Regions from separate parts of the Kitasatospora sp. NPDC097691 genome, predicted to be linked through region 2. Evidence: riboswitches for the same ligand, from Rfam matches in the RefSeq annotation. Region 2 holds a riboswitch; each other region holds the start of a gene.
What was found. A riboswitch is a leader RNA that binds a small molecule or an ion and turns the genes downstream of it on or off. The one in region 2 is predicted to bind cobalamin.

Region 1 (6,915 bases), on a different contig from region 2:
GGCCAGGTAGCCGTAGCCGCCGTGTAGTTGGAGCGCCTGGTTGGCGACCTCGAAGCCGGTGTCGGTGGCGCAGCGCTTGGCCATCGCGCACAGTTGCGGGGCGCGTGGGTCCCCCCGGTCCAGGGCGTTCGCCGCCCGCCACACCAGCGCCCGGGCGGCCTCCAACGCCGTTGCCATGTCGGCGAGTCGGAACTGCAGGGCCTGGGCGTGTAGGAGGCGCGCACCGAAGGCCTCGCGGTCCGCCAGGTAGCCGGTGGCCCGCTCCAGGGCGTCCTGCCCGCCGCCGAGGGAGCAGGCGGCGATGCCGAGGCGGCCGCCGTTCAGCCCGTTCATGGCGATCCGGAAGCCCTCGCCCTCGCCTCCCAGGAGGCGGCCGGCGGGCAGCCGGACACCGTCCAGCCGCACCTGCCGGGTGGGCTGGGCGTTCCACCCCATCTTCTTCTCGTTCGGCCCGAACGAGACCCCGGGGTCGCCCCGCTCGACGACGAACGCGGAGACCCCGTCGGCCCCCGGCCCACCGGTGCGGGCCATCACCAGGTAGACCTCGGCAGCCCCGGCGCCGGAGATGAACTGCTTGACGCCGTCCAGCACCCAGTGGTCGCCGTCCCGGCGGGCCCGGGTGGTCAGCGCCGCGGCGTCCGAGCCCGCGCCCGGCTCGGTGAGGCAGTAGCTGGCGGGGGTCTCCATCGCGCAGAGTCCCGTCAGCCAGCGGGCGCGCTGGGCGCCGTCGCCGTAGCGGTCGACCATCCAGGCGACCATGTTGTGGATGGACAGGTAGGCGGCGATGGACGGGCAGCCGGTCGCCAGCGCCTCGAAGACGAGCACGCCGTCGGCTCGGGTCAGCCCGGATCCGCCGGACTCGTCGCGGACGTACACGCCGGCCAGGCCCAGGTCGGCGGCCTTGCGCAGGACGTCCACGGGGAAGTGCTTGGTCTGGTCCCACTCGACGGCGTTCGGCGCGAGGTGTTCGCGGGCGAAGGCCCGGGTCGTGTCGACGATCGCGAGTTGATCGTCGGTCAGGTGCGTGTGCACGGCGTTCACCCCATCGTCGGCATGGTGAAGCTCGCGCCCTCCTTGACCCCGGAGGGCCAGCGCGAGGTGACGGTGCGGGTGCGGGTGTAGAAGCGGACGGAGTCCGGCCCGTGCTGGTTGAGGTCGCCGAAACCGGAGCGCTTCCAGCCGCCGAAGGTGTGGTAGGCGATCGGCACCGGGATGGGCACGTTGACACCGACCATGCCGGTGTTCACCCGGCGGGCGAAGTCCCGGGCGGTGTCGCCGTCCCGGGTGTAGATGGCGACGCCGTTGCCGGACTCGTGCTCGCTGGGCAGGCGCAGCGCCTCCTCGTAGTCGGCGGCGCGGACGACGGTCAGCACCGGGCCGAAGATCTCCTCCCGGTGGATCCGCATGTCCGGCGTCACCCGGTCGAACAGCGAGGCGCCGAGGAAGTAGCCGTCCTCGTGCCCCTCCAGGCGGAAGTCCCTGCCGTCGACGACGAGTTCGGCGCCCTCCTCGACCCCGATGTCCAGGTAGCCGCGGACGCGTTCCAGGGCGTCGCGGCCCACCAGCGGGCCGAAGTCGGCCGAAGGGTCGTCCGAGCGGCCGACCTTGAGCGCGGCGATCCGCTCGACCAGCTTCGCCACCAGGGCGTCCGCGGTCTCCTCCCCCACCGGGACGGCCACCGAGATCGCCATGCAGCGCTCGCCGGCCGAGCCGTACCCGGCGCCGACCAGCGCGTCGGCCGCCTGGTCGAGGTCGGCGTCCGGCATCACGATCATGTGGTTCTTCGCCCCGCCGAAGCACTGCGCGCGCTTCCCGTGCGCGGCGGCCGTGGCGTACACGTACTGCGCGATCGGCGTGGACCCGACGAAGCCGAGCGCCTGCACCCGCGGGTCCTCCAGCAGGGTGTCCACCGCCTCCTTGTCGCCGTTGACCACGTTGAGCACGCCCGGCGGCAGCCCGGCCTCCAGGAACAGCTCGGCCAGCCGCAGCGGCACCGAGGGGTCCCGCTCGGAGGGCTTGAGGACGAAGGCGTTGCCGCAGGCCAGCGCGGGCGCGGCCTTCCAGAGCGGGATCATCGCGGGGAAGTTGAACGGGGTGATGCCGGCGACGACGCCGAGCGGCTGGCGCATCGAGTACACGTCGATGCCGGTGCCGGCGTTGTCGCTGAACTCGCCCTTCAGCAGGTGCGGGATGCCGGCGGCGAACTCCACGACCTCCAGGCCGCGTTGGAGGTCGCCGTGGGCGTCGGCGACGGTCTTGCCGTGCTCGGCGGAGAGCAGCCGGGCCAGCTCCTCCTTCTCCTGCTCGACCAGCTGCAGGAAGCGCAGCAGCACCCGGGCGCGGCGTTGCGGATTCCGGGCCGCCCACGCGGGCTGGGCCTGCGCGGCGTCGGCGATCACCGCCTCGGCCTCGGCACGGCTCGCCAGCGGCACCCGGGCCTGCACCCGGCCGGTGTTGGGGTCGTACACGTCGCCGAAGCGGCCAGAGGTGCCGGCGACGGGCTTGCCGCCGACGAAGTGGGTCAGTTCACGGACCATCGGTTCCTTCTCTCGACAGGATCGGGGAGAGGAGGAGTGGAGGCCGCCGCCGACGGGCGGGCGCACGGTGGCGCGGCCCCGCGGCGTCACGGTGGCGGTGGCGGTGGCATGACGAACCGTCAGAGCAGGTGAGCCTGAGCCCCGGCAGTCGTCGGCACAGGACAGCCAGGAGCAGCGGAACGGGAGCAGCCCGGAGTCATGCGTGTCGTCTCCATCCTCGTGGAAAACACGGATCACCCGCGGCCGGTATCCTGACTCCCGGATCGACGCACGCCCCCGGGCCTTCCCGGCTGGCTGCCAGTGGCCGTCTCCTGCGAGGACGAACTCCCCGGTCACAGTGGCGGGACCGTGCCGGACTCACACCGGCTTCCCTGACACCGCGGACCTGCCATCGACCATATAGTTGGACGTCCTAGTAAGTCCAGGGGTCCGAGCACGCGTCGCGTCATCGGTATCCCACTGGGCCGAACGCCACGCGGGTCGTGCGAATGCCCCGGAGAGGTGATTCCGAGCCGTCTCCCGGATGAAACGGTGCCCGCACCGGCGGGGACCGCCGGCCGGACCTTCCGGACTCCCTCAACTCTTCCGTATCTGCACAGGGCGGACGCCGGATCAGTCGATCTCCTTGCGCGCCTCGATCAGGAAGCGCGCCGAGTGCGCCACGAACGGGCCCTCGGAGCGGATCCGGGCGTCCAGCTCGCGCAGCCGGTCCCGGTAGGCGTCGACGGTGAAGCCCGGGACCATCCAGATCACCTTGCGCAGGAAGTACACCACCGCACCGATGTCGCGGAACTCCATCCGCAGCCGCTCGGAGCGCAGATCGACCACCTCCAGCCCGGCGGCGCGGGCCTCCTCGCTCTCGACCTCGGGACGACGGCCCTCGCGCGCCTCCGGCTGCGGCCCGAGGAAGTACTCGACCAGCTCGAAGACGGACGCCGGGCCCACGTGCTGGGCGAAGTAGCTGCCCCCGGGCCGCAGCACCCGGGCGATCTCCGTCCACCAGGCCCGCACCGGGTGCCGGCTGGTGACCAGGTCGAAGGCTTCGTCGGCGAACGGCAGCGGGGGCTCGTCCTGGTCCGCGACCACCACCGCGCCCAGCGGGTGCAGGAGCCGCGTGGCGCGGGCGATGTTCGGTGGCCAGGACTCGGTCGCGGCGAGGACCGGCGGGAGCCATCCCTTCGGCTCGGCGAGCCGCAGGGCACCGGCCAGCACCTCGCCACCGCCGGTCTGGATGTCCAGGGCCGCCACCGTCGTGCCCAGCCGCTCGGACAGCAGCCGCTGGTAGCCCCAGGAAGGGCGCTCCTCGGTGGCGCGGCCGTCCAGCCAGGAGAAGTCCCAGCCGTCCACGGACACGGTCTCGGCCTCGGCGATCAGCTCTTCGAAGGTGCGCATGCACGCATCATCCCGGCGTGGGCTCCGCACAGCCACCGGATTCCGCGCCGGGCGCGTACCGAAGCACCAGCTCAAACCGCATCCGCAGACTCCCGGCGGCGATCACCCCGGTCACCGGCTCCGTGCCGCCGCCGTCCGCCTCGAAGGCCACCAGCACACCCGGCGACTCGCCGCACTGCCGCTCGACCGCCTGCCGCTCCTCGCACGTGGGCACCCGGAACACCGGGTCCTGGAAAGCCGCCGGGCAGCGGACGTACAGCGGATCGGCGAAGACCAGCTCCAGGCCGTGGTGGTAGGACAGGTCGTACCCGGCCGCCAGGCGCAACTCGCCCGGGCGCCAGGAGAAGACGTCCCAGTCCCACCAGGAACCCTCGGGCAGCTCGACCGGCTGCTCCTCCGGGCGTGCTCCGGGGCACGCCCCCGGGCCGGCAGCCGGCGCCGCTTCCGGCTCGGCTTCCGGCTCGGCTTCCGGCCCGGCTTCCGGCCCGGCTTCCGGCTGGGCTTCCGGCTGGGCTCGACGAGCGGTCGTTCGTTGCTGCTCCGGATCCACCCGGTCCCCCTTCTCTCCCCCCGGCCCGTGACGCCTTCGAAAACCGGTACCCCGCAGCGGACTTCCTCCGCGACGATGGTGGCATGACCAGCTCCCCCATCGCGCGTTTCTATGACGCCTTCGCGGCCGGCTACCACCTCCTCTACGCCGACTGGGAGGCCTCCGTCGCCCGCCAGGGCGCCGCGCTGGACACTCTGATCCGGGACCGCCTCGGCGACCGCGCCGCCGAGGTGCTGGACTGCGCCTGCGGCATCGGCACCCAGGCGATCGGCCTCGCCGGGCGGGGGCACCGGGTCACCGGCACGGACATCAGCCCGGTGGCCGCCGGGCGCGCCGCCGTCGAGGCCGCCCGGTTCGGGCTCGACCTCCCCATCGCGACCGCCGACATGCGGCAACTCCCCTTCTCGGACGGCTGCTTCGACGTCGTCGTCTGCGCCGACAACGCACTGCCCCACCTGCTCACCCCCGGGGACGTCCTGGCCGCGCTCGGTGAGATGCGCCGTGTCCTGCGCCCGGGCGGCCTGCTGCTGCTCACCACCCGTCCGTACGACGAACTGCGCCGCAGCCGGCCGTCCTCCACGCCGCCGCAGACCACCGAGCGGGAGGGGCGGAGGTCCGTCGTCTTCCAGCTCTGGCAGTGGCACGAGGACGGCGAACGGTACGACCTGGAGCTGTTCCAGCTGCTGCGCGACGACGCCGGGCAGTGGCGGGTCGATGCCCACCGCTCCACCTACTGGGCGCTCACCCGGGCGCAGTCGAGCGGCTACGCCGAGGAAGCCGGCTTCACCGGGGCGGCCTGGAGGGAACCCGCCGACAACGGGTTCTTCCAGCCGGTCCTGATCGCCCTGAGGCCCTGAGCCCTGGCCTGGCGGCCCGCCAGGAAGAGCTCAGGGCCGCCTCCCGCCACGGATCACGCCCCGCCGGGACGACGAGCCACCAGGTGGTGCCACTCGTGCCCGCACCCCGCGGCGCAGAACCGTTCCCGGCGTCGCGCATCGGCGAGACCCAAGGTGTGCACCAGCAGACGGAACGCCTTGATCCGCTCGTGCGCCGGGGTCAACGCGGCCACCTTCCCCAGCTGGTGCTCGATCGGCCCCCGCGTGACCAGGACGCACGGCGTGTACGTCGGCCTGAGCCCGGCCAGCCGGACGGCCTCCGACGCGTCGTCCGTGCCGGCACGAGCCTGCCGGCAGAACTGATCGAGCTCCCGCAGCACGAGGCGCTGGTCCTCGTCCGCCAGCCCCTCGAACCAGCCGATCCCTTCCGCCATCGGCCGCAAGCCCTGCGCCAGCTCGTTGAGGATCACTGCCCGCTCGTACATCCGCCCCTCCTGCGCTCGGTGCGCGCGACCTTCCCAGATCCGCGGGCCGTCCGCCAACCCGTTATCCGGGGCCGTGGACCTCCCCGCGCCCCGTCACCGACCGGGGTCGCCGCCCACCACTCCGATGGCACCCCTCTCCCGTCCGTCAGCGCCGCCGCAGCTCGCTCCCCTACGAACGCGACCTCTACGACCCCCACCTCGCCACCGCCTCCCCGACCCGCGCCGCACCGTCCTCCCGCGCCATCGCGCGAGCCGCCACCTCCGCCCGTGTACGCAGGGACCGGTCCTCGACGGCCCGGCGTACGGCCTCCGCCAGCCCGCCGGCGGTCAGGTCGGCGAACCGGACCGGCGCGGTGGCAGCGCCGACCCGGACGAGCCGGTCGGCCCAGAAGGGCTGGTCCGCCATCACCGGGACCGGAACGCTCGGGACCCCGGCTCGGAGGGTCGCCGCCGCCGTACCGGCTCCGGCGTGGTGCACGACGGCGGCCATGCGGGGGAAGAGGTGGGCGTGCGGCAGTTCGCCGACGCTCAGCACGTCGTCCCCCTCGCCGGCGATTCCGGCCCAGCCCGCCTGCAGCACCCCCCGGACACCCGCCCGCCGGAGCGCGTCCACCGCGAGGACGCCCAGCCGCTCGCCCTGCCCCGCCGCCATGCTGCCGAACCCGATGAACACCGGCGGCGGACCGGCCCGGAGGAAGTCCTCGACCTCGGCCGGAAGCCGGTAGTCCGCGGCGACGTGCGGCCACCAGTTGCCGACCACCCGCAACCCTGCCCGCCAGTCGGCCGGGCGGGGCACGAGGGTGGGACTGAACCCGTGCAGCACCGGCCAGTTCGCCCGGTCCACTGTCCGCCGCCGTGCGCCGTGGGAGAGCGCCGGGAGGCCCAGCCGCTCCCGCAGCCGTCGCGCGGCCCCGGTGTGCAGGCGGTCGACGACCCGCTGGCCGAGCGCGCCCGCGGCCCGGTTGCCCCACCTGCCCAGCGAGCGGCCTCCGCCGACGACCGGCGGGAACTCCCCGGTCGGCAGGGTGGGTTGGAGGTAGACACCGAGACTCGGTACGTCCATCGCTTCCGCGAGGTGCCAGCCCAGCGGTGCGGTGGTGGTGCTGAGCAGCAGC
Region 2 (6,915 bases):
TGGAGAAGTGGGGCGTTCAGGCGGGCGCGATCGACACGTCCGTCGTCAACGGCGCCACCAGCTGAATCCGCGGTCCTGAATCCAACCCCTGAGGCCACACAGTGAACTCTTCCGACCAGGGGTCGGCGCACCCGGGACGGCCCGAAACCCTCAAGGCCGTCCCGGTCCGCCACCCCGGACGCTGGGTCGGAGCAGCATTCGTCGCGCTCCTCGCGGCGATGCTGATCCACGCCCTCACCACGAATCCCCAGTTCCAGTGGGACGTCGTCGGCCAGTACCTCTTCGATCCCTCGATCCTGCACGGCCTCGGCGTCACCCTCGAACTGACGTTCCTCTCCATGCTGATCGGCGTCGCGGGCGGCATCACGCTCGCGATCATGCGCCTGTCGCCGAACCCGGTGCTCTCCAGCACCGCCTGGTTCTACATCTGGGTCTTCCGCGGCACCCCCGTCCTGGTGCAGCTGCTGTTCTGGAACTTCCTCGGCTCGCTCTGGGCCGAGATCTCGATCGGCATCCCGTTCGGCCCGGCCTTCTGGTCCGAGCCGACCAACGAGGCGATCCCGCTGTTCGTCGCCGCCCTGCTGGGCCTCGGCCTCAACGAGGCCGCCTACATGGCGGAGATCGTCCGCGGCGGCATCCAGTCCGTGCCGCTCGGCCAGACCGAGGCCGCGCACGCGCTCGGCATGAGCCAGTTCAACACCATGCGGCGGATCATCCTGCCGCAGGCCATGCGCGTGATCATCCCGCCGACCGGCAACGAGACCATCTCGATGCTGAAGACCACCTCGCTGGTCTCGGCGATCTCGCTGGAGGAGCTGCTCCGGGCGGGCCAGAACATCTACTCGCGCACGTTCCAGACCATCCCGCTGCTGCTCGTCGTCAGCATCTGGTACCTGCTGATGACCTCGATCCTCACCGTGGTCCAGTACTACATCGAGCGCCACTACGCGCGCGGCGCCAACCGGGTGCTCCCGCCCACGCCGCTGCAGCGACTGCGCCGGCTCTTCGCCGGCAAGCCCGTGCCGAAGGCCAAGGACGACGTGGTCACGGGCCTCGAAGGAGGTGGCCACGTATGACCGATCTGACGAAGCCGCAAACCGGGGACGCCGCGACCCACCTCATGGTCGAGGCCCAGGGCGTGCGCAAGTCCTACGGCCTGGTGGAGGTGCTCAAGGGCATCGACCTCGAAGTCCGCAAGGGCGAGGTGTTCGTCCTGGTCGGCCCCTCCGGCTCCGGCAAGTCGACCTTCCTGCGGTGCATCAACCACCTGGAGAAGATCAACGGCGGTCTCCTCTCGGTGGACGGCGAGCTGGTCGGCTACCGGATGAAGGGCGACCGGCTGCACGAGCTCCGGGACCGCGAGGTCGCCGAGAAGCGCCGGGACATCGGCATGGTGTTCCAGCACTTCAACCTCTTCCCGCACATGACCGCGCTGGAGAACGTCATCGAGGCGCCGGTGCAGGTCCGCAAGGAGAGCAAGGCCGACGCCCGCGAGCGCGGGATGGCCCTGCTGGAGCGGGTCGGGCTCTCCGACAAGGCGAAGAACTACCCCTCGCAGCTCTCCGGCGGCCAGCAGCAGCGCGTCGCGATCGCCCGCGCGCTGGCCATGAAGCCCAAGCTGATGCTCTTCGACGAGCCCACCTCGGCGCTCGACCCGGAGCTGGTCGGCGACGTGCTCGACGTCATGCGCGGCCTCGCCGAGGAGGGCATGACCATGGTGGTCGTCACCCACGAGATGGGCTTCGCCCGCGAGGTCGGTGACGCGCTGGTGTTCATGGACGGCGGTGTGGTGGTCGAGTCCGGCAACCCGCGCGACGTCCTCACGAACCCGCAGCACGAACGCACCAGGGCGTTCCTCTCCAAGGTGCTCTGAGCACCTTCCGTCGGCGCCCGGCAGGCAGCTCCTGCCGGGCGCCGACGCCCGTGTGGGTCGCTGGAGCCCCACTCGGGTAATAGGCTGGAAGCAGTCAGCCCGTTACCGATTCTCTGGAAGGACCGCCGTGGAGCTCGCCTCGTACGCCGATCTCGCCGTTCGGCTGGTGAACACCGAGGAGCCCGAGCGCGGCACCGACACGCTGACCTCCGTGGACGCGGTGCGTGCCCTGTTCTCCGACTCCTCACGGGCCGCCGCGCTCGCCGACGAGTCCGACCTGCCCCGGCTGCGGGCGGTGCGGACCCGGCTGCGCGGGGTCTTCGAGGCCGCCGCCGAAGGGGACGAGACCCGCGGCGTCGACCTGCTGAACAGCCTGCTGATGGAGTACCCCGTCAGCCCGTTGATCTCCGGGCACGACTACCTGGACGACGCCGGACGGCCCCGCTGGCACCTGCACCTGGCCGACAACTCGCCGACCGCCACCGCGCACTTCAGCGCGGTCGCCTGCATGGGCCTGGCCGTCCACCTGACCGAGCTGGGCGCCGACCGGCTGGGCATCTGCCAGGCCGCGCCCTGCCACAACGCCTACCTGGACACCTCGACCAACCGCTCCCGCCGCTACTGCTCGGACCGCTGCGCGACCCGGGCCAACGTCGCCGCCTACCGGGCCCGCAAGCGCCAGGAGGCGGAGGCCGCACTGGGCTCGGGGGCGTAGCCGCAGCCAGGGGAACGGCCCGCGGGCCGTTCCGGAGGGCTAGACGTCCTCCACCCAGGCACCGAGGCGGCGGGCCAGGCCCGGCACCCGCGCCAGCCGCGGGGCGAGCAGCAGCCGCTGCAGCCGGCGGCCCGGCGCCAGCCAGGCCGGGCGCGGGCTCAGCCGCAGCAGCACCCGGCCGAGCACCAGCTCGTCCGGGACCACGCCGTAGCTGCGGCTGTCGCTGTCCACTGGGTGGTTGTCGGAGAGCAGCCACCAGCCCCCGGTCCGACGCCCGGCGGCCCGCTTCACCACCAGCAGGTCCTGCTGGAAGGGGTGGCGGAAGAGCACCACCGCCCCCGGCCGGATCGGCGCGCCGTAGCGGACCAGCAGCCGGTCGCCCTCGCGCAGGGTCGGGACCATCGACGGGCCCGCCACGTCGACGACCCCGAACGGCAACACGCCGCCCCGGGCCGGGCCCTCCGCTTCCGTGCTCCGTGCCACGACTCCTCCTCCCGCACGCCCGCCCCCAGTCTGCCGTACGGACCGTCACCTCTTCGATGTCCGGATTACCCCGGTTCCGGGTCCGCCTTTTGCCCTAGGCCCACCGCCCGATCGCGAAACCACGAGGACGGAAGGGTAATCTCGGGCGCGGGAAGACGATCTAAGGAAGGACTCCCATGTTCTCTCGTCTGTTTGCACCGCGTGCCACCGCTCACGCCCACTGTGACCTGCCCTGTGGCGTGTACGACCCGGCGCAGGCCCGGATCGAGGCCGAGTCGGTCAAGGCCACCCAGGAGAAGTACCAGGCCAACGAGGACCCGCACTTCCGCGCCCGCGCCGTCATCATCAAGGAGCAGCGCGCCGAGGCCGTCAAGCACCACATCTCGGTGCTGTGGAGCGACTACTTCAAGGCGCCGCACTTCGAGAAGTACCCGCAGCTGCACCAGCTGATCAACGACACCCTGAAGGCCGCCTCGGCCGCCAAGGCGTCCACCGACCCGGCCACCGGCCAGGCCCTGCTGGACCTGATCGCCGAGGTCGACAAGATCTTCTGGGAGACCAAGCAGGCCTGAGCCTGACGCGTCGCCACCCGACCGCCCCCGTCCGCACCGCCGGACGGGGGCGGTCGTGCGTTCACGTCCGACCCGACCCCGGTAAGGGGTGCAGGTGCTGAGTGCCTGTTATGCTGCCAGGGCGTCCGAGGGGGAAGTCCGGTGTGAATCCGGCGCTGACCCGCAACGGTGAGCACGGCCCGTACCAGCGGTGCGGCCGCGCCAGCCCGATCACCCTCGGCCGCTGACTCCCGACGACTCGCCGCGGACTGCGAGGGGGACGGCGCCCGGGCACGCCCCCGGCCGGCGCCCGCCCCGGCGCACCCGCGGCCCGAGGCAAGGCGCACCCGTGAACCGCGCACCCGAGAACCGCGTGGCCGGCGGCCCGCCCGTCCGCCGAATACCCGTGCTCCCGCTCGCCGTCGGCCTCGGCGCCGCCCTGCTGGTCTCGCTGGTGTGCGGGGTCGCGTTCGGCTCCTCCGGGATCGGGCTCCCGCACGTACTGCGGCTGCTGGGCGCCGGACTGACGGGTGGTCGGCTGGACGCCGACGAGGCGGCCGCGTACGCCATCGTCTGGGAGATCCGGCTGCCGCGCACCGTGCTGGCCGCCGTGGTCGGCGCCGGTCTGGCCGCCACCGGGGTCGCCGTCCAGGCGCTGGTGCACAACGCCCTCGCCGACCCCTTCGTCCTCGGCATCTCCTCCGGCGCGGCCGTCGGCGCCAACGCCGTCCTGCTGTTCGGCGCCTTCGCCTCGCTCGGGGTGTGGGCGATCTCCGCCTCCGCCTTCGGCTCCGCACTGCTCGCGATGACGCTGGTCTACCTCGCCGCCCGCACCGCGTACGGGCTCACGCCACTGCGGCTGGTGCTCACCGGCACCGCCCTGTCCTACGGTTTCTCCGCCGCCACCACCCTGATGGTCTTCGCCGCCGACCGCGGCGAAGCCGCCCGGGACGCCATGATGTGGCTGCTCGGCAGCCTCGGCGGCGCCACCTGGGGCTCGGTGCCGATCGCCGCCTGCACCGTCCTGGCCGGCCTCGCCCACCTCGGCTGCGCCGCCGGACGGCTGGACGCGCTCGCCATGGGCGACGAGACCTCCGCCTCGCTCGGCGTGGACCCGGACCGGATGCGCCGCGAACTGTTCGTGGTGACCGCCGCCGTCACCGGCACGCTGGTCGCGGTCAGCGGGGCGATCGGCTTCGTCGGACTGCTGGTGCCGCACCTGGCGCGGATGCTGGTCGGCGCCGCGCACCGCCGGGTGCTGCTGGTCGCCCCGCTCGCCGGGGCCCTGCTGCTGGTCTGGGTCGACATCGCCTCCCGCAGCCTGCTGGCACCCGCCGAACTGCCCGTCGGGGTGTTCACCGCCGTGCTCGGCGTGCCCGCCTTCCTGCTGATGATGCGCCGGCGCGGCCACGCCTTCGGAGGCCGACGGTGACCGACGCGATCCACACCCCCGGCTCGACCGGCTCGACCGCCCCGCCCGATCCGGCGAAGGCCCAGGACCTCGACGTCGACACCGTCTCGGTGGAGCCGGCCGGCACCAGGCTGGTCCACGAGGTGAGCCTGGCGGCCGCCGCCGGGCAGGTGGTCGGCCTGGTCGGGCCGAACGGCAGCGGCAAGTCGACGCTGCTGCGCTGCGTCTACCGGGTGCTCAGGCCGGCCGGCGGCGCCGTCCGGCTCGACGGCGACGACCTGCACGCCCTCTCCGCGCGCGAGACGGCCCGGCGGGTCGCCGCCCTGACCCAGGAGCACTTCGCCGAGTTCGACTTCACGGTGGCCGAGGTGGTCGCCATGGGCCGGCTGCCGCACCGGCGCGGCCTCGGCGGCCCGACCGACGGCGACCGGGAGCGCTGCGCCGAGGTTCTGCGCAAGGTCCGGGCCGGGCACCTCGCCGAACGGGGCTTCCTGAGCCTGTCCGGCGGCGAGAAGCAGCGGGTTCTGTTCGCCCGCGCGCTGGTCCAGGAGCCACGCCTGCTGGTGCTCGACGAACCCACCAACCACCTGGACATCGCCCACCAGTTGGAGGTCCTGGCACTGGCCCGCGAGGCCGGCCCGACGGTGCTCACCGCGCTGCACGACCTCAACCTGGCGGCGAGCCACTGCGACCTGCTGTACGTCCTGCGGGCCGGCCGGATCGTCGCCTCCGGGCCGCCCGGCGAGGTGCTCCGCCCCGCCCTGCTGGCCGAGGTGTTCGGCGTCCGGGCCACGCCGGTCCGGCACCCGGGGACCGGCGCCCTCCAGCTGCTGTTCGACCGCCTCGACCGCTCCCCCGACACCCGGCTCACCGACACCTGAACCACCGGCGCCCGAACCACCGGCGCCCGGACCACCCACCGAAGGAACCACCGTGCGCACCAAGGCCGTTGCCACCGCCGCCCTGCTCGTCCTCGGACTCACTGCCTGCGGCGCGGAGATCGCCCCCCGGGAGGCCGCGACCGGCTCCGCCCACTACCCGGTGACCGTACGGAACTGCGGCGGGGAGCTGACCTTCCCGCAGAAGCCCGCCCGGGTGGTCACCAACGACGTCAACATCACCGAGCTGATGCTCTCCCTCGGCCTCGCCGACCGGATGGCCGGCTACGTCATGCCCGACGACAAGGGCAAGGTCGACCTGGTGCCGTGGAAGGACGGCTACCAGCAGACCGCCTGGCTCTCCAAGAAGGTGCTCACCAAGGAGATCGCCCTGGACGCCAAGGCCGACCTGGTACTCGCCGGGTGGCACTACGGCTTCGACGAGGGCAGCGGAGTCACCCCGCAGGCGTTCAAGGCCCTCGGCATCGACTCGTACGTGCTCAGCGAGTCCTGCCGCAGCGGCAAGGGCACCGAGCGCGGCGTGATGGACCCGCTGGACGCGCTCTACACGGACCTGGCCAACCTCGGCGAGATCTTCGACGTCAGGGACCGCGCCGACCGGTTGATCGCCGACGCCAGGGCCCGGATCGCCGCCGTCCCGCAGCCCGAGCGCCGCCCGTCCGTCTTCCTGTACGACAGCGGACAGGACAAGCCGTACACCGCCGGGAAGTTCGCCGCCGCCAACGAGATCATCGCCAAGGCCGGCGGGACCAACATCATGGGCGACCTCGCCGACACCTGGGTCACCGCCGGCTGGGAGAGCGTGGTGCAGCGCGACCCCGAGGTGATCGTGATCAACGACTACGCGACCCCGGGCGCCGAGGAGAAGCGGAGGTTCCTCAGGTCCTTCCCGCCGCTGGCCGGCGTCTCCGCGATCAGGAACGACCGGATCTTCGTACTGGACTACGTCGACCTGGTGGAGAGCCCGCGCAACCCGGCCGCGA
Region 3 (6,915 bases), on a different contig from region 2:
AGGGCGCGGCGACGACGACGCGGGGGATGGTGCTCAACGGTCCACCACTCGATCTACCACTCGATGCCGCGCTGGCCCTTGCGGCCGGCGTCCATGGGGTGCTTGCTTTTGGTCATCTCGGTGACCAGGTCGGCGAAGTCGGTCAGTGCCTCGGGGGCGTACCGGCCGGTGATGACGACGTGCTGGCTGCCCGGGCGGTCCTTGAGTACGGCGACCACCTCGTCGGCGTCGATCCACCCCCAGTGCATCGGGTAGGTGAACTCGTCGAGCACGTAGAAGCGGTAGGTCTCGGCCGCGAGGTCGCGCTTGACCTGCTCCCAGCCCTCCTTGGCCGCCTCCTCGCTGGACATCTCCTGCTCGGCGGAGCGCTGGATCCAGGACCAGCCGGAGCCCATCTTGTGCCAGTCGACGGTGCCGCCCTCGCCGGAGGCGCCGAGCACGCGCAGCGCGTTCTCCTCGCCGACCTTCCACTTGGCGGACTTCACGAACTGGAACACCCCGACCGACCAGCCCTGGTTCCAGGCCCGCAGCGCCATGCCGAACGCGGCCGTGGACTTGCCCTTGCCGGGGCCGGTGTGCACGGCGGTGATCGGCAGCGTGCGGCGCTGACGGGTCGTCATGCCGTCGTCGGGAACGCTCTCGGGGACGCCCTTGGGCATGGGTCAGGCCGCCTTTCGCAGGGTGGTCGCGCGGTTGTCGCGGACGGTCGTGGGACGGTTCTCGCGGACGAGCGAGGCCACGCCCTCGGCGCGCAGCTCGTCCAGGCTGACGGCGGCGCCGCCGAGCTGCCCGGCCAGGGTGCGGGCCAGGCCCAGCCGGACCGGGCCGGACTCGCAGTCCAGCACCACGCTCGCCGTGCCCTGCGCCGCGAACAGCGCGGCCGCGCGGTGCGAGCGGGCGAGCGCGTCGCGCCCGCCGGTGGCCCGGCCGTCGGTCACCACGACCAGCAGCGGGCGGCGGCTCGGGTCGCGCAGCCGCTCGACCCGCAGCACCTCGTGGGCCCGCAGCAGGCCCTCGGCCAGCGGGGTCCGCCCGCCGGTGGGCAGCGACTCCAGCCGGGCCGCGCCGACCTCCACGGAGGAGGTGGGCGGCAGCGCCAGCTCGGCGCCGGCGCCGCGGAAGGTGATCATGCCGATCTTGTCGCGCCGCTGGTAGGCGTCCATCAGCAGGGACAGCACGGCGCCCTTGACGGCGGTCATCCGCTGCCGGGCGGCCATCGATCCCGAGGCGTCGACCACGAACAGCACCAGGTTGGACTCCCGCCCCTGGCGCACCTGTTCGCGGAAGTCGTCCTTCTGCACCACCAGTGCCCGGCCGCTGCGCCCGCGCGCCACCTGGTGCGGCGCGGCGGCCTGCAGGGTCGCGGTCAGGTGAAGCCGGCCGAGCGCGCCCTGCGGACGGCGGGCGCGGATGGTGTGGCCGCCGGTGGTCTCGGCGGGGGAGCGGCGGCCCTGGGCGCCGTGGCCGGTGCCGCGGACGGTGAACAGCTTGGTCCGGTACGGGTCCCCGGCCGCCGCCGGCGCCGACTCCCGGGCGGGGGAGGGGTGTTGGGCCGGGACGGGCTGCTGCGGCTGCTCCGGTCCGTCGGAGCCGTCCGCTCCGTCCGTCGCGGGCGCCTCCGGCGCACCGTCGGCGGACGGCTCGGGCGCCCCGCCGCCGTCCGGGCCGCCACCGTCGGGACCGCCCTCGGGGCCGCCCCCCGGGCCCGGGCCGTCACCCTCGGGCTCCGGGTCGTCGTCGCCCTGGGAGTGCTCCTCCAACGTCCGCTCCAGCTGCTCCTCGTCCAGTCCCGGAGCGTCGAAGGGGTTGCGGCGACGCCGGTGCGGCAGCGCCAGCCGGGCGGCCATGCGGACGTCCTCCTCCAGTACCTCGGTGCGACCGTCCCAGGCGGCCAGCGCGACGGCCGTGCGGGCCATCACGATGTCGGCGCGCAGGCCGTCGACCTCGAACGCGGCGCACACGGCGGTGATCTGACGAAGCGCCACATCGGTGAGCTCGACCTTGGGGAGCAACTCCCGGGCGGCGGTGATGCGTTCGGCGAGCTCTCGCTCCTCCTCGGCGAACCGCGTGGCGAAGCCGGCCGGGTCCGCGTCGTACGCGAGCCGGCGCCGGACCACCTCGGCCCGCTCGGCCGGGTCCCGGGTGGCGGCGATCTCGACGGTCAGACCGAACCGGTCGAGCAGCTGCGGCCGCAGCTCGCCCTCCTCCGGGTTCATCGTGCCGACCAGCAGGAAGCGGGCCGCGTGCCGCACCGACACGCCCTCGCGCTCGACGTACGAGCGGCCCATCGCGGCGGCGTCCAGCAGCAGGTCCACCACGTGGTCCTGGAGCAGGTTCACCTCGTCGATGTAGAGCACGCCGCGGTGAGCCTTGGCGAGCAGCCCCGGCTCGTAGGCCTTGACGCCCTCGGCCAGCGCGCGCTCCAGGTCGAGCGAGCCGACGATCCGGTCCTCGGCCACGCCGACCGGCAACTCGACCAGCTGGGAAGGCCGTTCGTGGCTCCCGGTGGCGGAGTGCGGCCCGTCCGGGCACTGCGGGTCGGGCGCGGCCGGGTCGCAGGAGAAGCGGCAGCCGTCCACGGCGGCGATGGACGGCAGCAGGCCGGCCAGCGCGCGCACCATGGTCGACTTCGCGGTGCCCTTCTCGCCGCGCACCAGCACGCCGCCCACGGCCGGGGAGACCGCGTTCAGCAGCAGCCCGAGCCGCAGGTCGGCCATGCCGACGATCGCGGTGAACGGATAGCGGACGTCAGTCATGCGTCACTCCCAGGTGCCCCGGGCGCCAGGAACGGCAGCGATCCGGCCGCCGGCACCCCGCCCTCGATCAGCTTCCACAGCGCGTCGGTGTCCGCGTGTTCCTCGATCAGGTCGCCCAGCCGGTCCAGCCGGGCCTCGCGCGCCTCGGCGAACGAGATGTCCGGCGCCGGCACGAACGCCCGCCCGGCCAGGTCGGCGACCTCGCGCAGGAGTTCGCGGCGGAAGCCGTCGTTCTCCAGCGCGCCGTGCCAGGTGGTGCCCCAGACCGGTCCCACCCGGCACCCGTCCAGGCTCCGCCCCTGGCCATCGGAGACGAACGCTTCGCCGCCCTCCACGGTCACCACCCCGTGGTGGATCTCGTAGCCCACGACCCGCTGCCCGTACGCCTCGCCGACCGGCCGCGCCAGCACCTTCTCGACGCCGAAGCGCACCTGCGTCGGCAGCAGGCCGAGCCCGTCGACGGCGCCCGCCTTGGACTCCACCTCGTCGACGATCCCGCGCGCCAGCATCTGGTAGCCGCCGCACACCCCGAGGATCGGCAGCCCGGCCGCCGCCCGCGCCTTCAGCGCCGGCTCCAGGCCGCGCTCGCGCAGCCAGGCGAGGTCCGCCACGGTGGCCCGGGTGCCGGGCAGCACCACCAGGTCGGCGTCGGCCAGCTCCTCCGGCCTGGTGGCCCAGCGCACCAGGACGCCGGGCTCCTGCGCCAGCGCGTCCACGTCGGTGAAGTTGGACAGCCGGGGGAAGCGCACCACGGCCACCCGCAGCACGTCCGCCCCGAGCGGCCCGCGCCCGTCGACCCGGTCCACCACGGTCGACAGGTCCAGCGAGTCCTCGGCGTCCAGCCACAGCCCGGGCAGCATCGGCAGGGTGCCCAGCACCGGACGGCCGGTCAGCTCGTGCAGCATCTCCAGCCCGGGCGCGAGGAGCCGCGCGTCGCCGCGGAACTTGTTGACGAACCAGCCCGCCACGTGCCGCTGGTCCTCCGCCGACAGCAGCGCCAGCGTCCCGTACATCGCCGCGAACACGCCGCCCCGGTCGATGTCCCCGACCACCACCACCGGCAGCCCGGCGGCCGTGGCCAGGCCCATGTTGGCGATGTCGCGGTCACGCAGGTTGATCTCGGCGGGCGATCCTGCGCCCTCGCAGACGACCACCTCGTAGCGGCGGCGCAGATCGGCCAGGCACTCCAGGGCGCGCTCCAGCAGGACGGGCTTGCGCTCGCGGTAGTCCAGCGCGCCCACCTCGGCGACCGGCTTGCCCAGCAGCACCACCTGGCTGCGGCCGTCCGCGCCGGGCTTCAGCAGCACCGGGTTCATCGCCGCCTCCGGCTCCACCCGGGCGGCCTGCGCCTGCATCGCCTGGGCGCGTCCGATCTCGGCGCCGTCGGCGGTGACGAAGGAGTTCAACGACATGTTCTGTGCCTTGAACGGCGCGACCCGCACGCCCTGGCGGGCCAGCCAGCGGCAGATGCCGGCCGTGACCACGCTCTTGCCCGCGTCCGAGGTCGTCCCGGCGACCAGCAGCGCGTTCGTCATGCCCTTCCCCTCTTCCCGCGGAGCGCGCGCAGCAGGACGTGCCCCGCGACCGTCGTACCCAGAGCCAGCGCGCCCACCCGCTGGGAGAGCGTGCAGGCCCGTTCGATGTCGTCCACCGTCACCGGCCGCAGCTCCGCGCCCAGCACCGGCCGGTGCTCGACGCGCTCGCCGTACTGCAGCGTCCCGCCCAGCCGTACGCCCACCGCGCCGGCGAACGCCGACTCCGCCTGACCGGCGTTCGGGCTCGGGTGCGAGGAGCCGTCGCGCCGCCAGACCCGCCAGGCCGTCCGCGGCTGCGGGGCGGCGGCCACCGTCAGCAGGGCCGTCAGCCGGGCGCCGGGCCAGCCCGCCAGGTCGTCCAGCCGGGCCGAGGCCCAGCCGAACCGGGCGTAGCGCGGCGAGCGGTGGCCCACCATGGCGTCCAGGGTGTTCACCGCGCGGAAGGCCAGCAGCCCGGGCGTGCCCGCCAGGGCGCCCCAGGCGAGCGCGTTCACCACGGCGTCGGCGGTGTTCTCGGCCACCGACTCGACCACCGCGCGGGCGATCTGCTGCTCGTCCAGCCCGCTCGGGTCCCGCCCGCACAGGTGCGGCAGCCGCTCCCGCGCGGCCCGCAGGTCGCCGTGCCGCAGCGAGCGGCCGATGGTGCGGGCCTCCCGGGTCAGCGAGGTGCCGCCGAGCACGGTCCAGGTCGCGGCCGCCGCCAGCGCGGCCCGGCCCAGCGGGCGCCGGCCGACGGTACGGTCCAGGGCGAGCGCGCCCGCCGCGACCGCGCCCACGCACAGCGCCGTGTACCCGGCCCCGGCCGTACGGTCGTCGCGCCACAGCCGCCGCTCCAGCCGGGTGGCGGCGCTGCCGAAGACGGCCACCGGGTGGCCCCGGCGCGGGTCCGCGAAGCGGGCGTCGGCGGCGTAGCCCGCCACGGCGCCCACCGCGAACGCGGCGGCTCGGCCCCAGGGGCGGTCGGCGGCAGGACGGACGGTCACCGGCCGCACGCCGGAAGGCAACCCACCGGGCGGCAACTCACCGGGAGACAACTCGGCGGAAGGCAGCTCGGGGTCCGGCCGGGCGGGGCAGCCTGCATCGCGTGCGTGTCCTCACTCAGGGTCCGCGCCCTGGATCGACGTAGCGGGGGCGAGAGTCTCCTGGCTTCCGGGTCGGACGCACCCCCGGGGCCTTCCAGCGGCTTCTGACGGCCCGCCGTGGCGAGAATCCGGGCGTGCTCCCCGGTGACAGTGGCGGGACCGCGCCGGACTCGCACCGGCTTCCTCTCCATGCCTCCGATTGGCCCCAGGATCCCATCACGCGGCCGAACCGGGAGTCAACCGAGGTCACGGAGGGGTTGGTCACACGGGACACCGGCCGACGAGCTGTGGGATCGCCCAGCGCGGCACCGCCCCCCGGTCGGCCGCTTCGTGGGTTCGGTTGCTGGGGCCGCGCCGTGGTCCGCGCCTAGCGTTCGGTGGCATGCGTCGCAGAAAGCCCCCCGCCGCCCCGCCGCCGGTGCCGTTCTCACCCGCGGCCGCCCGCGCCCACCGGGCCGCCCTCGGCCTCACCCCCGAGCAGGTCGCCGAGGGCCTGGCCGCACACGGCGTGCGGCTGCTGCCCGCCCACGTCCTCGCCTGGGAGGACGGCGAGCTCCGGCCCAGCGAACCGGAGTTCATCGCCCTCGCCCGCGCCCTCTGGTGCCCCGCCGCCCAGCTGATGGACCCCCGCCCGGTCCGGCTGCGCGACCACCGCGTCGCCCGCGAACTCGGCCAGGCGGCCGTCGCCGAGCGCACCGGCACCACCCTCGACTCCTACCGGCAGGCCGAACTGACCGACCGCTGGGACGGCGACGAGGAGCAGACCCGCGCCCTCGCCGAGGTCCTCGGCCTCGACCTGCCCGAACTCGTCGAGGCCACCGGCCGCCGGGAGGCCCTCGACCACCTCCTCCGCCAGTGCGTCACCGGCCGCTGGCAGCCCCACCTCCGCGCCCTCGCCCGCATCGTCCCCGCCCCCGCCGACACCCTCGCCGAGGCCCTCGCCGCCCTCCACCAGGAACACCACGTCCCCACCCATTGGGGCGCCACCGCCCGCACCGCCCCACCCCCGGCCACCGACTCCCTCACCCCCCGCTTCTGGCACCTCCTCGCCACCGCGAGCGCCACCGGGCCGAACTCGTAGCAGGAGAGGCAGTCGATCCTCCGACAGCGGATCCGGGGGCCGTGACCCGGACGGGTCAGTCCGGTGGCCGGGTGGGCGGGGCGCCGGTGGACTGGTGTACGAACACCGTCCGGTCCGAGACCAACAGAGCGGGGAACGATATGCGCTGGGGAACCGCTGCCGTCGTGGCGGCCGCCGCCGTCGGAACCGGGGCCGTCGTCCTGGTGATCGGCCGTCGGGCTTCCGAGCGAATGGTCCGCCCGGTGACCGCCGTCCGGGAGGCCGGGCCGGTCGTGGTCCGGAGCCTCGGCGCGGGGCGGGTCACCTTCACCCGCGGCCCCGAGAGCCTGCGTCCCGGCCGCTGGGCGGTCGAGTGGGGCGACAACGGCCACGCCGTCGTCGAGGACGTCCTGCACAGCGACGAGCAGGGCGTCACCCGCCGGCTGGTCCGTGCCGACCAGGGCACGCTCACCCCCGGCACC
Region 4 (6,915 bases), on a different contig from region 2:
TGGTGCCGGGATGCGCGCCCTCGAACATCGTGCCGAGCTGGGTGAAGGCGTTCTTCAGCGAGGCGGCGGCGAAGACGGTCACCGTGCCGCTGATGGTCGCCGAGGCGGAGGCGGAGGGGCCGGACGAGCTGCTCGAACTGCTCGAACTGCTCGAACTGCTCGACGAGCAGGCGCTGAGTGCCAGCAGAGCTGCGGCGACGGCGCCGGCGGTGGCGGAGCGGTACACGGTGGTCTCCCTGAGCCGTGGGGCGGTCCCCGTGAGGATAGAACGGCAGATACCAGCAGGTATGGGACATTCAGCTGGCATTAGCCCGACTGAACGAGCCGGCGGCCTGGCATCTGAGATGTCGCCGAAAGCGTCCCCCCGGTGGACCTCAGACCGCCGGTGGGCCGCCGTGGAAGTAGCTGCCGGGGGTGAGTCCGGTCTCCCGGACGAAGGCGGCGACGAAGGCGCTGGGCGTCGCGTAGCCGACCCGGTCCGCGACCCTGATGACGGGCTCCCCCCGGGCGAGGTGGCCGAGGGCGGCACGCAGCCGCACGGCGGTGCGCCAGCGGGCGAAGGTGAGGCCGGTGTCGGCGGCGAACGCGCGGGCCAAGGTCCTGGCGCTGGATCCGACGTGGCGTCCCCACTGGGCGAGGGTCCGCGGGTCGGCCGGGTCGGCGACCAGGGCGTGGGCGACGTCGAGGGCCCGGGGATCGGCGGGCATCAGCACCTCGATCGAGCGGGCGGCGACCGGGGCCAGGTTGTCGATCAGGACGGCCTGGGCCCGGGCCCGGCGCGCCGGAGCGAGGGTGGCGCCCGCCAGGTGGTCGATCAGGACGGCGACCAGCGGACCCACCGCAACCGGCTGGGGCAGTGACCAACCGGGCAGCCCCGCGCCCCGGGTGATGTTCAGGCTGCGCATGGCGGTACTGGCCAGGGCGGCGGTCTGGTGCGCGGTGCCGGCCGGGATCCACAGAGCCCGGGTCGGCGGCAGGATCCACTCGCCGTCCTCGGTCGACACGGTCAGCACGCCGTTGCGGGCCCACACGACCTGGTGCGTGTCGTGCCGGTGGGTGCCGAACCGACTGCCCGGCGCCAGATCGTAGGCGCGCACCACGATCGCGGCGGCCACCTGGTCCACGGTGCCCGGCGGGCCGGCCTGAGGTTGTCCGTTTGACGACATGATGTGGAAGCGTACGCGCTGGTGGCCCGGCCGTGCCCTTCCTAGCCTCTGAGGTATGAACTCCAACCACGCACGAGTGTGCACCAGCCCCGAATGGGCCCAGAAGTTGCAGACCTCGGTACTGCCCACGGTGACGGCCGGAGCCGAGTTGGGCACGGTGATGCTGGAGGTCGGCCCGGGCCCCGGCGCCGCCACCGACTGGCTGCGGCACCGCGTCGAGCGGCTCGTCGCAGTCGAGTACGAGCAGCCCGCCGCCGAGGCGCTCGCGGCCCGCTTCGCCGGCACCAACGTCGAGGTCCACCACGGCGACGCCACCGCGTTGACCTTCGCCGACGACACCTTCGACTCGGTGGCCTGCTTCACGATGCTGCACCACGTCCCCACCCGGGCACTGCAGGACAGGCTGCTCGCCGAGGTCCTGCGGGTGCTGCGCCCCGGCGGTGTGCTGGTGGGCTCGGACAGCCTGCCCGGCGACGGGTTGCACCACTTCCACGAGGGCGACACCTACAACCCGGTGGAGCCGTCGGGCTTCCTGCCGCGGTTGCAGACGCTGGGCTTCGAGAAGCTCACCATCGGGGTGGGAGGCAGGTTGACCTTTGTCGCCCACAAGCCCGGGGCCGCAGCGAGCAGGTGACGGCGGGCGCCGTCCCCGGTCCGGCGACCCGGGCCGCTTTCCGGGCGCGGTCGACCGCGGGCCGCGGCCCCCTGACCGCTCACCGCCGTCCCTGTGAGCGGTCAGCGGGCCACCGCCGTCCCTGTGAGCACTCAACCCCTCACCGCCGCGCCCCGGCCGTCAGCGACGACGGCCGGGGCACGGCGGTGCCGTGACGGCGGATCACGACCTTCGACGCGGACGGCCTCGGCCGTGTCCCGGCCCGGGGAGTCCGTCCGTGCGCGCGGTCAGCCGGCGAGTTCCTCGCGCAGGCGGCGGGCGGCGGCGACCAGGCTGTCCAGGGAGGCGCGGGTCTCGGGCCAGCCGCGGGTCTTCAGACCGCAGTCGGGGTTGACCCACAGCCGCTCGGCCGGGATGGCCGCGAGGCCGGCCCGCAGCAGGGAGACGGCTTCGTCGGTGCTCGGGACGCGTGGGGAGTGGATGTCCCAGACGCCTGGGCCGACCTCGCGCGGGTACCCGGCCTCGGCCAGTTCGCCGGCGACCTCCATGTGGGAGCGGGTGGCCTCCAGGGAGATGACGTCCGCGTCGAGGTCGTCGATCGCGGTCATGATCGCGCCGAACTCGGCGTAGCACATGTGGGTGTGGATCTGGGTGTCGGCGCGGACGCCGGAGGTGGCGAGGCGGAAGGCCTCGGTGGCCCAGTCCAGGTAGGCCGGGCGGTCGGCGGCGCGCAGCGGCAGGGTCTCGCGCAGGGCCGGCTCGTCGACCTGGACGACGGCCGCGCCGGCGGCCTCCAGGTCGGTGACCTCGTCGCGCAGGGCGAGGGCGACCTGACGGGCGGTGTCGGCGAGCGGCTGGTCGTCGCGGACGAAGGACCAGGCGAGCATGGTGACCGGGCCGGTGAGCATGCCCTTGACCGGGCGGTCGGTCAGGCCCTGGGCGTAGCCGTACCAGTCGACGGTCATCGGGTGCGGGCGGGAGATGTCCCCGGCGAGGACCGGGGGCCGTACGTAGCGGGTGCCGTAGGACTGCACCCAGCCGTGCCGGGTGGCGAGGTAGCCGGTGAGCTGCTCGGCGAAGTACTGGACCATGTCGTTGCGTTCGGGCTCACCGTGGACGAGGACATCCAGTCCGGCCTTCTCCTGGTAGGCGATGACCTCGCGGACCTCGGCCTCCATCCGCTCGCGGTAGGCGGCGGCGTCGATCCGGCCGGCCGTCAGGTCGGCGCGGGCGAGGCGCAGTTCGGTGGTCTGGGGGAAGGAGCCGATGGTGGTGGTCGGCAGCAGCGGCAGGGCGAGGCGGGCGCGCTGGGCTTCGGCGCGCACGGGGTAGGGCTGGGAGCGGCGGGTGTCGTCCGTGGTGACGGCGGCGGTGCGGGCGCGTACGGCCGGGTCGCGGGTGATCGGGGAGTCGGCGCGGGAGGCGAGGTCGGCGCGGTTGGCGGCGAGTTGGGCGGTGATCGCGCCGGTGCCCTCGCGCAGGCCGCGGGCGAGCAGCGCCGCCTCGGCGGCCTTCTGCCGGGCGAAGGCGAGCCAGCGGGAGATCTGCGGGTCGATGTCGCGTTCGGCGGTGGCGTCGATCGGGACGTGCAGCAGCGAGCAGGACGGCGCGACGTCGACGGTGTCGGCGAGGCCGAGCAGGGTGGCCAGGGTGGCGAGCGACTTCTCCAGGTCGTTGATCCAGATGTTGCGCCCGTCGATCACCCCGGCGACCAGGCGCTTGCCGGGCAGGCCACCGGCGGCGGCGAGGTCGTCCAGGTTGCCGGCGGCGGGGCCGGTGAAGTCCAGCGCCAGGCCGTCGACCGGGGCCTTGGCGAGGACGGGCAGGGCGTCGCCGAGGCGGTCGAAGTAGCTCGCGACCAGCAGCTTCGGCCGGTCGGTGAGGGCTCCGAGGTCGCGGTAGGCGCGGGCGGCGGCGTTCAGTTCGGCGGGGGTGCGGTCCTGGACGAGGGCGGGCTCGTCCAGCTGGACCCAGGTGGCACCGGCCGCCCTCAGGGCGGCCAGCAGCTGTGCGTAGACGGGCAGCAGCCGGTCCAGCAGGGTGATCGGCTGGAAGTCGGCGGCGACGCCGGGCGCGGGCTTGGCGAGCAGCAGGTAGGTGACCGGGCCGACCAAGACTGGCCGGGCCTCGTGGCCGAGTGCCAGCGCCTCGGCCAGTTCCCCGACGGCCTTGGCCGGGTTCGCGGCGAACACCGTGTCGGGGCCCAACTCGGATACCAGGTAGTGGTAGTTGGTGTCGAACCACTTGGTCATCTCCAACGGCGCGACGTCCTGGGTACCGCGCGCCATGGCGAAGTAGCCGTCCAGCGCGTCGGCCTCGACCGCGTCCCGGTGCCGGGCGGGGATCGCACCGACGGCGACGGTGGTGTCCAGCATGTGGTCGTAGAGCGAGAAGTCACCGGTCGGGACTTCCTCGATGCCGGAGTCGGCGAGCTGCTGCCAGTTCCCCCGGCGCAGGTCGGCGGCCGTGGCCAGCAGCACCTCGGCGGCGACCGCGCCCTTCCAGTACCCCTCGATCGCCTTCTTCAGCTCCCGGCCCCGGCCCTGGCGGGGGTAGCCGTACACGGTGGCGAGGGTTGCCGCGGCTGCGGACTTCGCTGTCAAGGGACTCTCCTTCGCGAGCCTGATTCCTGATCCCCGGGACGGGACGAGGGCGCGAAGGAGTGACGAAACCGGGCGGCGGCCGCCGTGAAGGCGCGTGCCTGATCCGCCTGGTGTGGTCGCCGACCCGCCCACGAGGTCACCGGATGGCCGCACGCGGATCGTCCGCGGGCGGGCAGTGGCAGGTCTTCGGACTCACCGGCACGCCCACCCCTTCGAGGGGGCGGACACCTACTGGCCGTCGCTTCCCAGACCCGTCCGGGCCCAGTGCGTATGACGGCGGTCGTTCCGGTTCACCGCTGCGGGGCAGTCCCGGATTCCCACCGGGTTCCCTCTTACGACGCGCCTGCCTGGCGGACAGGGCGAACCAGCTGCACGGCCAGCTTAGGGGCAAACCGCCGGGACGGGGGTGTAAATCACGTGTGGCGTCCGCATGGTGAGACTCCGTCACCGTCACCGGTGCCGTCCGGGGCCCCGAAACGCACCGTGGGCTCGAAGTTGGCGCGGCGGGCGGCGCGGCGGGCGGCGCGGCGACCAGGATCGTCTCGTAGCCGGTCACGTGCCGTCCTTCCTGAGAGTGGTGATGATCGCCGAGAAGTCCAGTCCGGTGCCCTCGGCGGCCGCGAAGTCCGCGTACAACTGCGCCGCCTTGCGCCCGAGTTCGGTGGGCAGGCCCGCGGCCTCGGCGGCGCCGGCGGCCAGTCCGAGGTCCTTGGCCATCAGCGCGGCGGCGAACCCGGCGGCGTAGTCCCGGTTGGCCGGGCTCGCCGGAACGGGCCCGGGGACGGGGCAGTTGCTGGTGAGCGCCCAGCACTGCCCGGAGGCGGTGGAGGCCACCTCGAACAGGGCCTGGTGGCTGAGCCCGAGACTCTCCCCGAGGACGAAGGCCTCGCTGACCCCGATCATCGAGACGCCGAGGATCATGTTGTTGCAGATCTTCGCGGCCTGTCCCGCCCCGGAGGCGCCGCAGTGCACGACCTTGCGGCCGATCGCGGCCAGCAGCGGCTCGACCTCGGCGAAGTCGGCCTCGTCGGCGCCGACCATGAAGGTCAGGCTCGCGGCCTCGGCGCCGGGCACTCCGCCGGACACGGGCGCGTCGACGGCCCGGTGCCCCGCGGTGCGGGCCAGGTCGGCGGCGACCCGGGCGTCCCCGACGGCGATGGTGGAGCAGTCCACGAACAGTGCCCCGCGGGCGGCCGCGGTCAGGCCCTCGTAGGCGTCCAGCACGTGCCGCCCGGTCGGCAGCATGGTGATGACCACCTCGGCTCCTGCCACCGTCTGCTCCGCCGACGCGGCGACGGCGATCCCGTGCCCCGCCGCCCGCTCACGGGCGTCCGCCGAGAGGTCGTAGCCGGCCACCCGGTGCCCGGCCTTGACGAGGTTGGCGGCCATCGGGCCACCCATCTTGCCCAGTCCGACGAATCCGATGGTCAGGGTCACCAGCGCTCCAGGGGGGTGGTGGTGGAGAGGCCGAGCTCGCGCTCACCCAGCGGGGCGAAGTAGCGGGCCACGGTGGCGGGTTCGACAGCGCCCAGCGTGGCCGGGCTCCATTTCGGCGAACGGTCCTTGTCGATCACCTGCGCCCGGATCCCCTCCGCGAGGTCCGGCGTGGAGAGCGCCGCGCAGGAGGTGCGGTACTCCTGGTCCAGTACGGCCTCCAGCGGGCCGAGCGCCCGGGCTCGGCGCAGGGCCGCCAGCGTCGCCTTCACGGCGGTCGGGGAGTTGGCGGTGATCCGGTCGACGGCCTTCTTGGCCTCGGGTTCACCGCTCTCCCGGAGGCGGTCGAGGATCTCCTCGACGGTGCCGGCCGCGTAGCAGCTGTCGATCCACGCGCGCTGCCCGCCCAGCGAGCCCGTCGGCGCGGGCTCGACGTGTCGCTCCAGGGCGTCGTGCACCGGCAGCTCGGCGAGGTCGTCGAGCAGCGCCGGCACCCGTTCGGAGGGCAGGAAGTGATCCGCGAGCCCGCAGACCAGCGCGTCCGCCGCGCCGACCGATCCGGCGGTCAGGGCCAGGTGGGTGCCCAGCTCGCCGGGTGCCAGGGCGAGCAGATACGTGCCGCCCACGTCGGGGACGAAGCCGATGCCGGCTTCCGGCATGGCGATGCGCGTGGTCTCCGTGACGATCCGCACGCTTCCGTGGGCGGAGACGCCGACGCCGCCGCCCATGACGATGCCGTCCATCACAGCCACGTACGGCTTCGGGTAGCGCGCGATGCGGGCGTTGAGCCGGTACTCGTCGCGCCAGAACTCCTCGACCGCGCCCGGGTCCCCGCCGGTGGCGGCGCGGTGGATGGCGACGATGTCGCCGCCGGCGCAGAAGGCCCGGTCCCCGGCGCCGGTGATGACGACGCTCTCCATCCGGTGGTCCTTCTCCCATGCGTCCAGGGCCTCCGCGATGCGCAGCACCATGGTGTGGGTGAGGGCGTTCAGGGCTGCGGGCCGGTTGAGGACGATGAGGCCGGCCCGGCCCTCGCGCCGGAGGATGACCTCGTCCAGGTCGGAGCCGGGCATCACGCGGCCCCGGTCAGGCCGCGGGC

Region 1: another riboswitch for cobalamin. It lies ahead of ABTY56_RS00355 (CoA-acylating methylmalonate-semialdehyde dehydrogenase); the one in region 2 lies ahead of ABTY56_RS10530 (FecCD family ABC transporter permease).
Region 3: another riboswitch for cobalamin. It lies ahead of ABTY56_RS29070 (cobalamin biosynthesis protein); the one in region 2 lies ahead of ABTY56_RS10530 (FecCD family ABC transporter permease).
Region 4: another riboswitch for cobalamin. It lies ahead of metE (5-methyltetrahydropteroyltriglutamate--homocysteine S-methyltransferase); the one in region 2 lies ahead of ABTY56_RS10530 (FecCD family ABC transporter permease).

What each region holds. Positions count from the first base shown of each region.
Region 1 is NZ_JBEORY010000001.1:84,372-91,286, forward strand. Features, by position in the region: gene ABTY56_RS00350 (acyl-CoA dehydrogenase family protein) at 1-1,032, opposite strand, end outside; gene ABTY56_RS00355 (CoA-acylating methylmalonate-semialdehyde dehydrogenase) at 1,038-2,537, opposite strand; cobalamin riboswitch at 2,762-2,934, opposite strand; gene ABTY56_RS00360 (class I SAM-dependent methyltransferase) at 3,150-3,929, opposite strand; gene ABTY56_RS00365 (hypothetical protein) at 3,937-4,479, opposite strand; gene ABTY56_RS00370 (class I SAM-dependent methyltransferase) at 4,563-5,336, shown strand; gene ABTY56_RS00375 (DUF5958 family protein) at 5,390-5,785, opposite strand; gene ABTY56_RS00380 (glycosyltransferase) at 5,985-6,915, opposite strand, start outside.
Region 2 is NZ_JBEORY010000011.1:15,400-22,314, forward strand. Features, by position in the region: gene ABTY56_RS10500 (ABC transporter substrate-binding protein) at 1-65, shown strand, start outside; gene ABTY56_RS10505 (amino acid ABC transporter permease) at 102-1,076, shown strand; gene ABTY56_RS10510 (amino acid ABC transporter ATP-binding protein) at 1,073-1,873, shown strand; gene ABTY56_RS10515 (CGNR zinc finger domain-containing protein) at 2,001-2,588, shown strand; gene sodX (nickel-type superoxide dismutase maturation protease) at 2,628-2,990, opposite strand; gene sodN (superoxide dismutase, Ni) at 3,248-3,643, shown strand; cobalamin riboswitch at 3,726-3,877, shown strand; gene ABTY56_RS10530 (FecCD family ABC transporter permease) at 3,972-5,054, shown strand; gene ABTY56_RS10535 (ABC transporter ATP-binding protein) at 5,144-5,914, shown strand; gene ABTY56_RS10540 (ABC transporter substrate-binding protein) at 5,967-6,915, shown strand, end outside.
Region 3 is NZ_JBEORY010000053.1:4,384-11,298, forward strand. Features, by position in the region: gene ABTY56_RS29050 (cobyrinic acid a,c-diamide synthase CobB) at 1-37, opposite strand, end outside; gene cobO (cob(I)yrinic acid a,c-diamide adenosyltransferase) at 54-659, opposite strand; gene ABTY56_RS29060 (putative cobaltochelatase) at 663-2,756, opposite strand; gene ABTY56_RS29065 (cobyric acid synthase) at 2,753-4,291, opposite strand; gene ABTY56_RS29070 (cobalamin biosynthesis protein) at 4,288-5,274, opposite strand; cobalamin riboswitch at 5,428-5,558, opposite strand; gene ABTY56_RS29075 (helix-turn-helix domain-containing protein) at 5,756-6,454, shown strand; gene ABTY56_RS29080 (alpha/beta hydrolase) at 6,595-6,915, shown strand, end outside.
Region 4 is NZ_JBEORY010000001.1:77,373-84,287, forward strand. Features, by position in the region: gene modA (molybdate ABC transporter substrate-binding protein) at 1-307, opposite strand, end outside; gene ABTY56_RS00325 (AraC family transcriptional regulator) at 375-1,166, opposite strand; gene ABTY56_RS00330 (class I SAM-dependent methyltransferase) at 1,222-1,800, shown strand; gene metE (5-methyltetrahydropteroyltriglutamate--homocysteine S-methyltransferase) at 2,067-4,382, opposite strand; cobalamin riboswitch at 4,543-4,767, opposite strand; gene mmsB (3-hydroxyisobutyrate dehydrogenase) at 4,935-5,819, opposite strand; gene ABTY56_RS00345 (enoyl-CoA hydratase/isomerase family protein) at 5,816-6,889, opposite strand; gene ABTY56_RS00350 (acyl-CoA dehydrogenase family protein) at 6,889-6,915, opposite strand, start outside.